DNA from 2 places in the Streptomyces sp. MUSC 14 genome. Region 1 is predicted to be linked to the other one. Evidence: predicted binding sites of a transcription regulator. Region 1 holds the regulator's gene; the other holds the start of a gene.
What was found. Region 1 encodes HspR, which represses chaperone genes until heat shock. Its sites were predicted from a motif close to TTGAGNNNNNNNNNCTCAA; they were not measured.
Positions count from the first base shown of each region.

Region 1 (6,507 bases):
GCATGAACGTCCGCACCTGCCGCGCCCACATCGCCAAGCTGGCGCAGGCCCTCGGCAGCGGCAGCCGTGCCCAGCTCGGCTATCTCATCGCCCAGTCCGGCATCCTCGACCGGGAGCGGTGACGGCCGGAAAGACCGCGGCCCGGCCGCCTCAGCGCACCGTCGGGGATTCCTGGCCGTCAGTGGTGAAGGCCGCCGGAGCCGACGGCGGGCCGGGCCGGTGGACCTCCAGGCCCACCTGGGCGATACGGACGCCCAGTTGGGTACGGCTGGCCGCGCCCAGCGTCTCCGAGAGGCGGGCGATATGGGCGCGGCAGGTGCGGACGCTGATGCCGAGGCGTTCGGCGATCACCGCGTCCTGGTGCCCCTCCGCCAGCAGGGCCGCGATGGACTGCTCGCGGTGGGAGATGCCCTCGATGCCGGTGTCGGGGAGCGGGGCCGTCAGGGGGATCGCGAGGCGCCAGAGCCGTTCGAAGACCGTGACCAGGTATTCCACCAGCGCGGGATGGCGCAGCTCCAGGGCCATCGTGCGATCGGTGTTGGCGGGGATGAAGGCCACCGTGCGGTCGAAGAGGATCAGCCGGTCGATCACCTCGTCCAGGGTGCGGGCCTCCACCGTGTCGCCCATCAGCTCCAGGTAGTTGAGCAGGCCCTGGCCGTGGCGGGCCACGTGGGTGTAGAGGTCGCGCATGCGCACGCCCCGGCCGCGCAGGGCCAGGGCTCGGTGCAGGCCCTCCGTCAGTTCCGCCTCACGGCGGATGCCGCCGGGCTGCACGGTGAGCACCTCGGCCGTGCACGCCTCGGTCGCCTCGTCCATCGCGGCCTGGATCCGGGAGAGTCCGTCCAGGACGCGGATCGCGCTGCCCTCGGCGGGGCCCGTCAGGGCGTGCAGCTGGCGGCCCAGCCCGGCGTACCACTCGAACGCGGCCACCGCCGAGCCCATCCGGCGCTGGCTCGCGCTGACCTCGTCGTAGACCCCGCGCAGCAGCCGGGTCATGACCTCCTGCGGGGAGGTCGGCACCAGCCAGTCCATGTCGTCGGGGTCCGGGTGCAGCAGGGCCAGCTCCAGCAGGCAGGGCACCGTCTCGACGTCACCACGGGGCACCCGCCCGCGGCGTACAGCCCGGGAATACAACCGGTCGCCGGCCGCGCACAGTCGGTCGGCGCCGTGTGGATGCTCCTCCGCCCCGCGCCCGGCCATCGCCCATTTCACCCCCGGTGTGCTGCCACTTCCGCAGCGCAACTATGCGCGGCGCCGACCGGGTCCGCAACACGGCTCACCCCGACGGGGTTGCCACGAACGGCTGTTATGCCCGGATATCGACCGGGCTCCGGCTCTCGCCTGTGCAGGAAGATGAACGTCCGGAGGACGAACGGACGGGGCGGTGCCCGCTACTTCAGACCGATCGCCGTGCACGCCGCCTTGAACTTCACCGTGCAGATGTCGTCCACCGTGTAGATACCGTCCGCGACGACCGTGGACTTGATGTTGCTCTTGGTCAGCGCGATCGGCTGGATCAGCCTGGCCGGGATGTTCTTGGTGGTGGGGCTGTCGGCCTTGTCCTGGGTGAGGGCGTCGAACTGGATGTCCTTGCCCTGGACCTTGGCGACGGCCATCTGGGCCGCGGCCTGGGCCTCGTCCGGGTAGGACTTGTAGACGCTCATGTACTGCTCGCCCGCCACGACCCGCTGCACGCCCTCCAGCGAGGCGTCCTGGCCGGTGATCGGCGGCAGCTGGGTGACGCCGGCCGCCTCCAGGGCCTTGATGACGCCGCCGGCCATGTCGTCGTTGGCGGAGTAGACCCCGGCGATGTTGCTCTTGCCGATCTGGCCGATCGCCTTGGTCATGTTGGCCTCGGCGTTCTCCGGCTTCCAGTCGGTGGTGTCGTACGACGCCGCGATCGTCACCTTGCCGGTCAGCTCGGAGAGCGCGCCCTGCTTGAACTGCTTGGCGTTCGGGTCGGTGGGCGAGCCGTTCATCATGACGATCTTCTCGGAGGTGTCGGCGTGCGAGCCCAGCGCCTCCAGCAGGCTGCGGCCCTGCACCTCGCCGACCAGTTCGTTGTCGAAGGAGACGTACGCGTCGATCGGGCCCTCGGCGAGCCGGTCGTACGCGATGACGGGGATGCCCGCGTCCTTGGCCTTCTTCACCTCGGGAGCGATCGCGTGCGCGTCGACGGCGTCGAGCAGGATGACGTCGACCTTGTCGTCGATCATCGTCTGCAGCTGCTGGCCCTGCCGGGACGCGTCCGCGCCGGCGTTGGCGTACTCGACCTTGCCCTGCTTGTCGGTCAGCTCGGCGACCTGGGACTTGATGATGGGGTAGTCGAACTTGTCGTAGCGGGTGTTCGTCGTCTCCGGCAGCAGCAGGCCCACCGTCAGGTCGTTGCCCTTGCTCGGGCTCGCGCTCGCCCCGCTCCCCGTCGCGTTCAGCATGCCGCAGCCGGCAAGCGAGAGGGTCATCGTGGATGCGGCCACGGTTATGGCGATACGGCGCATGCGAGGGCTCACTTCGGGTGCGTTGCAGGTGTCTGAAAAGACAACGCGGAGGGCACACCCGGCGTCAAGAAGAACTACTTAACGAGTGCGCAACACCACGCTCCGCTGCACCTGTGAAGGAGGAGCGCAACCCTCTTCAAACACCCTTTACGGACTCTGCACCCAAGGGGAGTTCACGAGGAGGCAAAGAACGCGAAAGGGGCCGGGAGACGTCACCCGTCTCCCGGCCCCTGCGAACGCTCCGCTCAGTTTCGGCCAGTTCAGTCGTGCTGCTGGCGCTTCGGCCGCCACACCACCAGCGCGCTGGTCTGCTGCACCTCCTGGTACGGCACCAGGTCGCGGCGGTAGGAGGCGTGGACGGCGGCCTCGCGCTGTTGCATCGCGGCCGCCGCGCCGTCCAGGGCCGCCTCCAGCTCCGCGACGCGGGACTGGAGCGCGGCGACCTGGTTCTCCAGTTCGATGATGCGCTTGATTCCGGCCAGGTTGATGCCCTCGTCCTGCGACAACTGCTGGACGGTGCGCAGCAGTTCGATGTCGCGGGCCGAGTAGCGCCGGCCCCGGCCCGCGGTGCGGTCCGGGGAGACCAGGCCCAGGCGGTCGTACTGGCGCAGCGTCTGCGGGTGGAGTCCGGAGAGCTGGGCCGCCACCGAGATGACGTAGACCGGGGTCTCCTCGGTCAGTTCATACGGGTTACGTCGACGGCCGTCCATCTCTCTCAGTCTCCCTTCGCCGCCTCGAACAGCTCTGCCCGCGGATCCTCGCCCGCGGTCGCCTCGCGGTACGCCTCCAGCGCATCACGAGCCTTCCCCGACACGTCCTTCGGGACACGCACCTCGACGGTGACCAGCAGATCGCCGCGGGTGCCGTCCTTGCGGACCGCGCCCTTGCCGCGGGCACGCATCGTCCGGCCGTTGGGCGTGCCGGGCGGCAGCTTCAGGGTGACGGCCGGGCCGCCGAGGGTCGGCACCCGGACCTCGCCGCCGAGAGCGGCCTCGGCGAACGTGACCGGCACGGTGACCGTGAGGTTGTCGTCCTTACGGCCGAACACCGGGTGCTCGCCGACGTGCACGACCACGTACAGGTCGCCCGCCGGTCCGCCCCGCTCGCCGGGCGCGCCCTTGCCGCGCAGCCGGATCCGCTGCCCGTCGGTGACCCCCGCCGGGATGCGGACCTGCATCGTGCGCGAGGACTTCGCCCGCCCGCTGCCCTTGCACTCCGCACAGGGGTGCTCGGCGATCAGGCCGCGGCCCTTGCAGTCGGGGCAGGGGTCGGTGAGCGAGAAGCCGCCGCCCGAGCCCCGCGCGACCTGGCCGGTGCCGACGCAGGTCGGGCACACGCGCGGTGTGCCGTTCTTGTCGCCGGTGCCCGAACAGGCCTTGCAGGGCGCCTGGGAGGACATCCGCAGCGGCACCGTGGCGCCCTCGATGGCCTCCGTGAAGCTGAGCGTGACCTCGGTGTCGATGTCCTGGCCGCGGCGCGGCTGGGTGCGGGTCGCACCGGTGCCGCCGCGGTTGAACAGGCCCCCGAAGACGTCACCGAGCCCGCCGCCGAAGCCTCCGCCCTGGGTGGTGGTGTTGCCCGCGCCCCCGAAGAGGTCGCCCAGGTCGAAGTTGAAGGAGCCGCCGGCGCCCGGCCCGGGGCGGAAGCCGCCGTTGCCGAACAGGGCGCGCGCGTCGTCGTACTCCTTGCGCTTCTTGGGGTCGCCGAGCACGTCGTTCGCCTCGGAGATCTCCTTGAAGCGCTCCTCGGCCTTGGCGTTGCCCTTGTTGGCGTCCGGGTGGAACTCGCGGGCGAGCTTCCGGTACGCCTTCTTGATCTCGGCCTCGGTGGCGTCCTTGGGGACGCCGAGGACCTTGTAGAAGTCCTTCTCGATGAAGTCCTTGGTGCTCATCCCCGACGTCCCTCCTTCCTGTCTGCGGTGATTACGTCAGCCCTCCTCCGGGCCACCGTTCTCCTTGTCGTCGCCGGCACCGGCCTGCTTCGCCTCGGACGTGTCCTCGGCTCCGTCGGCCTTGACGGTCTGCGCACCGGGCTGCGGCTCGGCGACGGCCACCCGCGCGGGGCGGATGGTGCGCTCGCCGATGCGATACCCGGGCTGGAGAATCGCCACGCAGGTCGTCTCGGTGACGTCCGGCGCGTAGGAGTGCATCAGGGCCTCGTGGATCGTCGGGTCGAAGGGCTCGCCCTCCTTGCCGAACTGCTGGAGGCCCAGCTTGGCCGCCACGGTCTCCAGCGACTCGCCGACCGACTTGAAGCCGCCGACCAGTTCGCCGTGTTCCCGCGCGCGGCCGATGTCGTCGAGTACGGGCAGGAGCTCGGTCAGGAGGTTCGCGACGGCGATCTCCTTCACCGTGATCCGGTCCCGCTCGACCCGGCGGCGGTAGTTCTGGTACTCGGCCTGGAGGCGCTGGAGGTCCGCCGTGCGCTCGCCGAGCGCCGTGCGTACCTGGTCCAGCTGGGCCACCAGGCCCACGTCTGCGGTTCCGTCCCCGGCCGGGGCCGCCCCCTTCTCGGGGGCGGCCTTCGGCTCGGCGTCGTCGGGGGTCGCGCCGGAGGGGACGTCGGGCTTCTCCTCGAAGCCCGGGGTCTCCTCCGTCACGCGGCACCGTCCTTGCGCTCGTCGTCCACGATCTCGGCGTCGACGACATCGTCCTCGGCCTTGGCCTGCTGGGCACCCTCGGCACCCGCAGCACCCTGCGCGGCCTGGGCGTCGGCGTACATGGCCTGGCCCAGCTTCTGCGAGACGGCCGCGACCTTCTCGGTGGCCGTGCGGATCTCGGCGGTGTCCTCGCCCTTGAGCTTCTCCTTCAGCTCGGCGACGGCGGCCTCGACCTCGGTCTTGATCTCGCCCGGGACCTTGTCCTCGTTGTCCTTGAGGAACTTCTCCGTCTGGTAGACGAGCTGCTCGCCCTGGTTGCGGGACTCGGCGGCCTCGCGGCGGCGGTGGTCCTCCTCCGCGTACTGCTCGGCCTCCTGGCGCATCCGGTCGACCTCGTCCTTCGGCAGCGAGGAGCCGCCGGTGACGGTCATCTTCTGCTCCTTGCCCGTGCCCAGGTCCTTGGCGGTCACGTGCATGATGCCGTTGGCGTCGATGTCGAAGGAGACCTCGATCTGCGGGACGCCGCGCGGCGCCGGCGGCAGACCGGTCAGCTCGAACATGCCGAGCTTCTTGTTGTACGCCGCGATCTCGCGCTCGCCCTGGTAGACCTGGATCTGCACCGACGGCTGGTTGTCCTCGGCCGTCGTGAAGATCTCCGAACGCTTCGTCGGGATCGTGGTGTTGCGCTCGATCAGCTTGGTCATGATGCCGCCCTTGGTCTCGATGCCGAGGGACAGCGGGGTCACGTCGAGGAGCAGGACGTCCTTGACCTCACCCTTGAGGACACCGGCCTGGAGCGAGGCGCCGATGGCGACGACCTCGTCCGGGTTCACACCCTTGTTGGCCTCCTTGCCGCCGGTCAGCTCCTTGACGAGCTCGGCGACGGCGGGCATGCGGGTGGAGCCACCGACGAGGACGACGTGGTCGATCTCGTTGATGGAGATGCCGGCGTCCTTGATGACGTTGTGGAACGGCGTCTTGCAGCGCTCCAGCAGGTCGGCCGTCAGCTGCTGGAACTGGGCGCGGGTGAGCTTCTCGTCCAGGTGCAGCGGGCCCTCGGCGGACGCCGTGATGTAGGGCAGGTTGATCGAGGTCTCGGTGGACGAGGACAGCTCGATCTTGGCCTTCTCGGCGGCCTCGCGCAGCCGCTGGAGGGCCATCTTGTCCTTGGACAGGTCCACGCCGTGACCGGACTGGAACTGCTTGACCAGGTAGTCGACGACGCGCTGGTCCCAGTCGTCGCCACCGAGGTGGTTGTCGCCGTTGGTGGCCTTCACCTCGACGACGCCGTCGCCGATCTCCAGCAGGGACACGTCGAAGGTGCCGCCGCCGAGGTCGAAGACGAGGATCGTCTGGTCGTCCTTGTCGAGGCCGTACGCCAGCGCGGCGGCGGTCGGCTCGTTGACGATG
Region 1 covers NZ_MLYN01000046.1:29,297-35,803, forward strand. The annotation lists gene BIV25_RS27865 (helix-turn-helix transcriptional regulator) at 1-122, shown strand, start outside; gene BIV25_RS27870 (LuxR C-terminal-related transcriptional regulator) at 151-1,200, opposite strand; gene BIV25_RS27875 (sugar ABC transporter substrate-binding protein) at 1,392-2,498, opposite strand; gene BIV25_RS27880 (heat shock protein transcriptional repressor HspR) at 2,759-3,208, opposite strand; gene dnaJ (molecular chaperone DnaJ) at 3,214-4,389, opposite strand; gene grpE (nucleotide exchange factor GrpE) at 4,426-5,097, opposite strand; gene dnaK (molecular chaperone DnaK) at 5,094-6,507, opposite strand, start outside.

Region 2 (6,507 bases), on a different contig from region 1:
GGCGAGGTGAGCGAGTGCGCCACGAACTGCGTGATCAGCAGTGTGGCGATCATCGAGAAGACCGTGATGAAGCGCAGCTCGGTCTTGGTGTGCACCGCGATCATCGACAGACCGGTGGTGATCAGCACCGAGATGACGACCAGCGCGCCGAGCTTGGTCTTCACCGAGAACGGGCGTACGCCGCCCCAGGGGTCCTCGCCGAGGCTCCCGGGGCTCCTCCGTGCGGCCTGGCGCCCGCCGTCGCTCATGGCGTCGGTGTCTCCAGGGCGTAGCCCACGCCGTGCACCGTACGGATCCGCTCGGCGCCGATCTTCCGGCGCAGCGCCTTGATGTGGCTGTCGACCGTGCGGGTCCCGGAGGCGTCCGCCCAGTCCCACACCTCGGCCAGCAGCTGCTCCCGGGAGAGCACCGCGCGCGGGGTGTTCGCCAGGCACACCAGCAGGTCGAACTCGGTCGGCGTCAGGTGGACGTCCTCGGACTTCACCCGCACCCGGCGCTGCGCGTGGTCGATCTCCAGCTCGCCGAGGCGCAGGATGCCGGAGCGGGGCGTGGTGGCCGCGAGGGCCGCCCGCTCCACCCGGCGCAGCAGCACGTGCACGCGTGCCGCCAGCTCGCGCATCGAGAACGGCTTGGTCATGTAGTCGTCCGCGCCGACGCCGAGACCGACGAGCATGTCCGTCTCGTCGTCCCGCGCGGTCAGCATCAGTACCGGCACCGGCCGCTGCGCCTGGACCCGCCGGCAGACCTCGAGACCGTCGAAGCCCGGCAGCATGATGTCGAGGATCAGCAGGTCGGGCTGCCAGGCCTCGGCCGTGTCGACCGCGGCCGGACCGTCCGCCGCCGTCTGCACGAGAAATCCCTCGGCGCGCAGCCGGGCCGCGATGGCGTCGACGATCGTGGGGTCGTCCTCGACGACCAGCACCCGGCGCTGAGCGCCCGGGGTGCTCGTCGCCGCGCCGCTCTGGGAGGTGTGTGTCTGCTCCATCGCCCGCCCCTGCTTGTTGCTTTCCGGAATCAGTGGGGTGATCCCATGTCTGCGTTCGACGCTTGGTTGATCCGTTGAATGATCCGCGTCAGGGCAGCACATTACGGGGATCCGCCGGGCCGCCGCTATCCAGGGCGGACCGCGAGATGCACGGCGTCCGGAACGCCCCGGGCAACCGGCACCTCTTCGGTACGCACCTGCCGGAATCCGGCATTCCGCAAGCTTCCTTCAAATTCCGGAGAGGGTGCGGCCGACCACACGGCGAGCACCCCGCCGGGGTTCAACACCCGTGCGCAGGAAGCGAGTCCGGCGGGAGAGTACAGGCTGTCGTTGCCCTCCGTGACGGTCCAGCCGGGCCCGTTGTCGATGTCCAGGCACAGGGCGTCGAACGTGTCCGATGTCTCACGGACGTAAGGAACGAGATCGTCCTGGACGACGTCGGTGCGCGGGTCGGCGAGCGCGGCGGCGGACAGCCGCCCGAGCGGCCCGTCCCGGTGCCAGTCGACGACGGCCGGTTCGCGCTCCACCACGGTGATCCGTCCCCAGCGCCCGTCCGCGGCGGCGTGTGCGAGCGAGAATCCGACGCCGAGCCCGCCGATCAGCAGCGCCGGCCCCGGCCGCCCGTCCAGCGCGTCGTACGCCGCGTCGACCAGCAGCCGCTCCGAGCGGCCGTCGGAGGTGTCCATCAGAAAACACCCGTTGGCGATGATCTGGAGCAGTGTGCCGTGTCTGCGCAGCACCACCTCGCCGTACGGGCCGTCACGCCGGTCGAGGACCACGGGAGTGTCGCACGCGGCAGTCATGCTCCCATCCTGCTTGAACGTGTCCTGTCGTTCACGGGAATTGCGGATGGCGGTGGCACGGCCCCGGTGCGGTGTACCCGTCCGAGGGGCGTACGCCGGAGTGCGGACGCGAGCGGAATGTAGGAGGTTGCTGAGAATCGGCTCCTGCGTGGCGTCGGTCATAGACATGCGCCCCGTCGAGCCTCAATGGTGGGCGCGACGGAAGGAGTGCCTCATCGTGGAACGGACCGCGACGGGCCCTGCGGCGGCCGCGTCCCCGCCCCCGGCGGGCACGCCCCTGTCCGACGGCGCCGCCGTCGTGCCGGCCGCCGCGTTCGAGGGCCTCCTGGACGGCATGCCCCGCCAGCGCGGCACCGCGCCGGCCGCCCCCGTACCCGTCCAGGCGCCGCGTCCGGTTCCGGCCGCCCGGCTGTGGCGGCTGCTGCCCACCCCGGGCGCCACGCCCTTCACCTTCGGCTACGCGGCCCTCCTCGCCGTCACCTCCGCCTTCGCGGCCGTCGCCGACCCCGGCCTGGTGAACGCCCTCTACCGGGGCTCCAGCACGGACGTGGCCCACCTGGTGCAGTCGCCCGCGGTGGTGCTCGTGACGAGCGCGCTGTGGATCGCGGGCGGGATCCTCTCGCCGTACAGCGCGGCCTTCGTGCTGGTGCTCACCGCGCTGGAGCGGCGTATAGGGGGAGGGCGCGCGGCCTGTGTCTTCCTGGCCGGGCACGTCCTCGCCACGCTCGCCACCGAGGTCCCGGTGGGCCTCGCCGTCCTGGCGGGCCATCTCCCGGCCACCTCCCTGCACCGCCTCGACTACGGCATCAGCTTCGGTGTGGCCGCCAGCATCGGTTCCCTGGCCGGACTGCTCCGCCCCTGGTTCCGCTGGCCCTTGCTCACCGTGGTCGCCGGTCTGCTGCTGAGCGACCTGGCCGAGTTCGTGGACCCGATGACGGACTGGGGCCACCTGATCGCGTTGACGATAGGCGTCATGAGCTGGCCCCTCGTGCGCCGCTGGGCCCGCTCCGCCTGACCTCTCACTGCTTTCACCTGCATGGATCTCTACGTCACCCCCTGATCGCTCACAGCGAACAGATGCGGGGAACACCAGCCCCTGCCCAGAGGTTGAGTCGGCATAGCTCAAGTTGACTGCTGAAGGGGAGATCATGGCTACTGAGTCCACGGCGTTCACGCTCGTACTGCCCGTGCTGCCGCTCGACGACGAGGTCGTGCTGCCCGGCATGGTGGTCCCGCTGGATCTGAGCGACGCCGAGGTGCGGGCCGCGGTGGAGGCCGCACAGGCCGCCGCCCGGTCGGCGCCCGGAAAGCCCCAGGTGCTGCTGGTGCCACGCATCGACGGCACGTACGCCAGGACCGGTGTGCTCGGTACGGTCGAGCAGGTCGGCCGGCTGGCCGACGGCGACCCGGGGGCTCTGATCCGCGGCCGCAGCCGGGTGCGGATCGGCGCGGGCACCACGGGGCCTGGCGCGGCCCTGTGGGTCGAGGGCGCCCGGATCGAGGAGAGCGTGCCCGAGCCGCTGCCGGGCCAGGTCGCCGACCTCGTCAAGGAGTACAAGGCGCTGGCCACCAACTGGCTGAAGAAGCGCGGCGCCTGGCAGGTCGTCGACCGCGTCCAGGCGATCGAGGACGTCGCCGCGCTCGCCGACAACTCCGGCTACTCACCGTTCCTCACCACCGAACAGAAGGTCGAACTGCTGGAGACCGCCGACCCGGTGGTCCGGCTCAGGCTCGCCGCGCAGCAGCTCCGCGACCACCTCGCCGAGCAGGACGTGGCCGAGACCATCGCCAAGGACGTCCAGGAAGGCGTCGACAAGCAGCAGCGCGAGTTCCTGCTGCGCCGTCAGCTGGAAGCCGTCCGCAAGGAACTGCGCGAGCTGAACGGCGAGAGCTCCAAGGACTCGGCCGAGGAGTCCGACGACTACCGCGCCCGCGTCGAGGCCGCCGACCTGCCCGAGAAGGTACGCGAGGCCGCGCTCAAGGAGGTCGACAAGCTGGAGCGGTCCAGCGACCAGTCCCCGGAGGGCTCATGGATCCGCACCTGGCTGGACACGGTCCTGGAGCTGCCGTGGAACGAGAGGACGGAGGACGCGTACGACATCCAGGGCGCAAAGGCGGTCCTGGACGCCGAGCACGCGGGCCTGGAGGACGTGAAGGCGCGCATCACCGAGTACCTGGCCGTGCGCAAGCGGCGCGGTGAGCGCGGTCTCGGCGTCATCGGCGGGCGGCGCGGCGGTGCCGTACTGGCCCTCGTCGGCCCGCCCGGCGTCGGCAAGACCTCGCTCGGCGAGTCCGTCGCCCACGCGATGGGGCGGAAGTTCGTCCGCGTCGCGCTCGGCGGCGTCCGCGACGAGGCCGAGATCCGCGGCCACCGGCGCACGTACGTCGGCGCGCTGCCCGGCCGGATCGTGCGCGCCGTCAAGGAGGCCGGGTCCATGAACCCGGTGGTCCTGCTGGACGAGATCGACAAGGTGGGCTCCGACTTCCGCGGCGACCCGGCCGCGGCCCTGCTGGAAGTCCTGGACCCGGCGCAGAACCACACCTTCCGGGACCACTACCTGGAGGTCGAACTCGACCTGTCCGACGTCGTGTTCCTGGCCACGGCCAACGTGCTGGAGGCCATCCCGGAGGCGCTCGCCGACCGCATGGAGATCGTGCGGCTCGACGGCTACACCGAGGACGAGAAGGTCGTCATCGCCCGGGACCACCTGCTCCCGCGCCAGCTGGAGCGGGCCGGCCTGAACGCGGACGAGGTCACGGTCGACGAGGGCGCGCTGCGCAAGCTGGCCGGCGAGTACACGCGCGAGGCGGGCGTCCGTACCCTGGAGCGCTCGATCGCCCGTCTGCTGCGCAAGGTCGCGGCCCAGCACGAACTCGGCGAGCGGGAGTTGCCGTTCACCGTCCGGGACGAGGACCTGCGCGGTCTGCTCGGGCGTCCGCACCACGTGCCCGAGTCCGCCCAGGACCCGGCCGAGCGCCGCACGTCGGTGCCGGGCGTGGCGACGGGCCTCGCGGTCACCGGAGCGGGCGGCGACGTCCTCTTCGTGGAGGCGTCGCTGGCCGACCCGGAGACGGGCGCGGCGGGGCTGACCCTGACCGGTCAGCTGGGTGACGTGATGAAGGAGTCGGCGCAGATCGCGCTGAGCTTCCTGCGCAGCCACGGTGCCGAACTGGAGCTGCCGGTGGCCGACCTGAAGGACCGGGGCGTGCACATCCACTTCCCGGCGGGCGCGGTCCCGAAGGACGGCCCGAGCGCGGGCATCACGATGACGACGGCGCTGGCGTCCCTGCTCTCCGGCCGGCTGGTCCGTACGGACGTGGCGATGACCGGTGAGGTCTCGCTGACCGGCCGGGTGCTGCCCATCGGCGGTGTGAAGCAGAAGCTGCTCGCCGCCCACCGCGCCGGCGTGACCACCGTGATCATCCCCAAGCGCAACGAACCCGACCTGGACGACGTCCCGGCCGAGGTGCTGGACAGGCTCGACGTCCACACCGTGACCGACGTCCGCCAGGTCCTGGAACTGGCGCTCGCGCCCGCCGTGCGCGGCGCGGCCCCGGAGGTTCCGGTCGCGGCGTGACGGACGCTGCCGGACGGACGCAGGCCCGGGTCCCGTGAGGGAGGCCCGGGCCTGCGCCCTGTGTCAGCCGTTGGCCAGCGCCTGCACCCGGTCCAGCGCCCCGTTGAACTTGTCGTGGTCGCCGACCGTCGGGCCGGAGGAGGTGTACTGCCACATCGTGTAGTACCCCCAGCCGCCCGGCAGTGTGCCGGGGTCGGAGGCGTAGCGGGCGATCCACAGCGGGTTGTTCGCCGCGAAGCCGCCGTAGTTCCCGGTGCAGTCGCTCCACCAGCTGGTCGCCGTGTAGATCACGGCGTCCCGGCCGGTGCGCGCCTTGTAGGTGTTCAGGAAGTCGGCGATCCAGCCGACCATCGCGCTCGCCGACTTGCCGTAGCACTCGGCGCCGTACGGGTTCCACTCGATGTCGAGTGTGCCGGGCAGGGTCCTGCCGTCCTTGGACCAGCCGCCGCCGTGGTCCACGAAGTAGTTGGCCTGGGTGGCGCCGCTGGTGGTGTCCGGGGTCGCGAAGTGGTAGGCGCCGCGGATCATGCCGACGTCGTACGAGCCGTTGTACTGCTGGGCGAAGTACGGGTTCGTGTAGTACGTGCCTTCCGTGGCCTTGGTGTACGCCCACCTGACCCCGCTGCTCCACAGGGTCGGCCAGGCGACGTTGCCCTGGTAGCCGGCGACGTCCACGCCCTCGGTCTGGGTGACGGCGCTGTTGGCGGGGGTGGAGCCGGCGCCGTCGTGCGCGAGGACGCCCATGCCCATGTGGGCGGAGCCGCGGCTGGGCGCGGTGCCGCCGGCGGCCTGGGCCGTGGTGAGGGGAAGGGTGAGGGAGAGCGCCGCGAGCAGGGCCGTGAGGAGAGCGCGGGGGGTGCGTATGGTGCCGGGTCCGAGCACGGGCATGGCGTGCCTCCGGGGAAGTGAGGTGGGGGGAGCGGCAGACGCGTGGTGGAACCTGTGGGGGGTCGTCCCACTGGGCGTGGGCATGCCATTCATTGCCTGGTAAAGAAGCTACGCACGTAGATGACGGCGTGGGAAGGGGGTCCGGACGCCGCCGTTGGTCTACGCCTGCGAAATACTTACGGAGCTGCGGCAATGACGGCGTTTGACAGAAACTTTCAGAATCGCGAAACCGAGCAGGGGTGCTGACGTGCAC
Region 2 covers NZ_MLYN01000060.1:109,989-116,495, reverse strand. The annotation lists gene BIV25_RS34705 (cell wall metabolism sensor histidine kinase WalK) at 1-248, opposite strand, end outside; gene BIV25_RS34700 (response regulator transcription factor) at 245-985, opposite strand; gene BIV25_RS34695 (spermidine synthase) at 1,111-1,788, opposite strand; gene BIV25_RS34690 (rhomboid-like protein) at 2,006-2,803, shown strand; gene lon (endopeptidase La) at 2,937-5,366, shown strand; gene BIV25_RS34680 (lysozyme) at 5,430-6,254, opposite strand; gene BIV25_RS34675 (MarR family winged helix-turn-helix transcriptional regulator) at 6,502-6,507, shown strand, end outside.
Region 2: the regulator HspR is predicted to act here: its motif matches at 2,896-2,914, upstream of lon (endopeptidase La).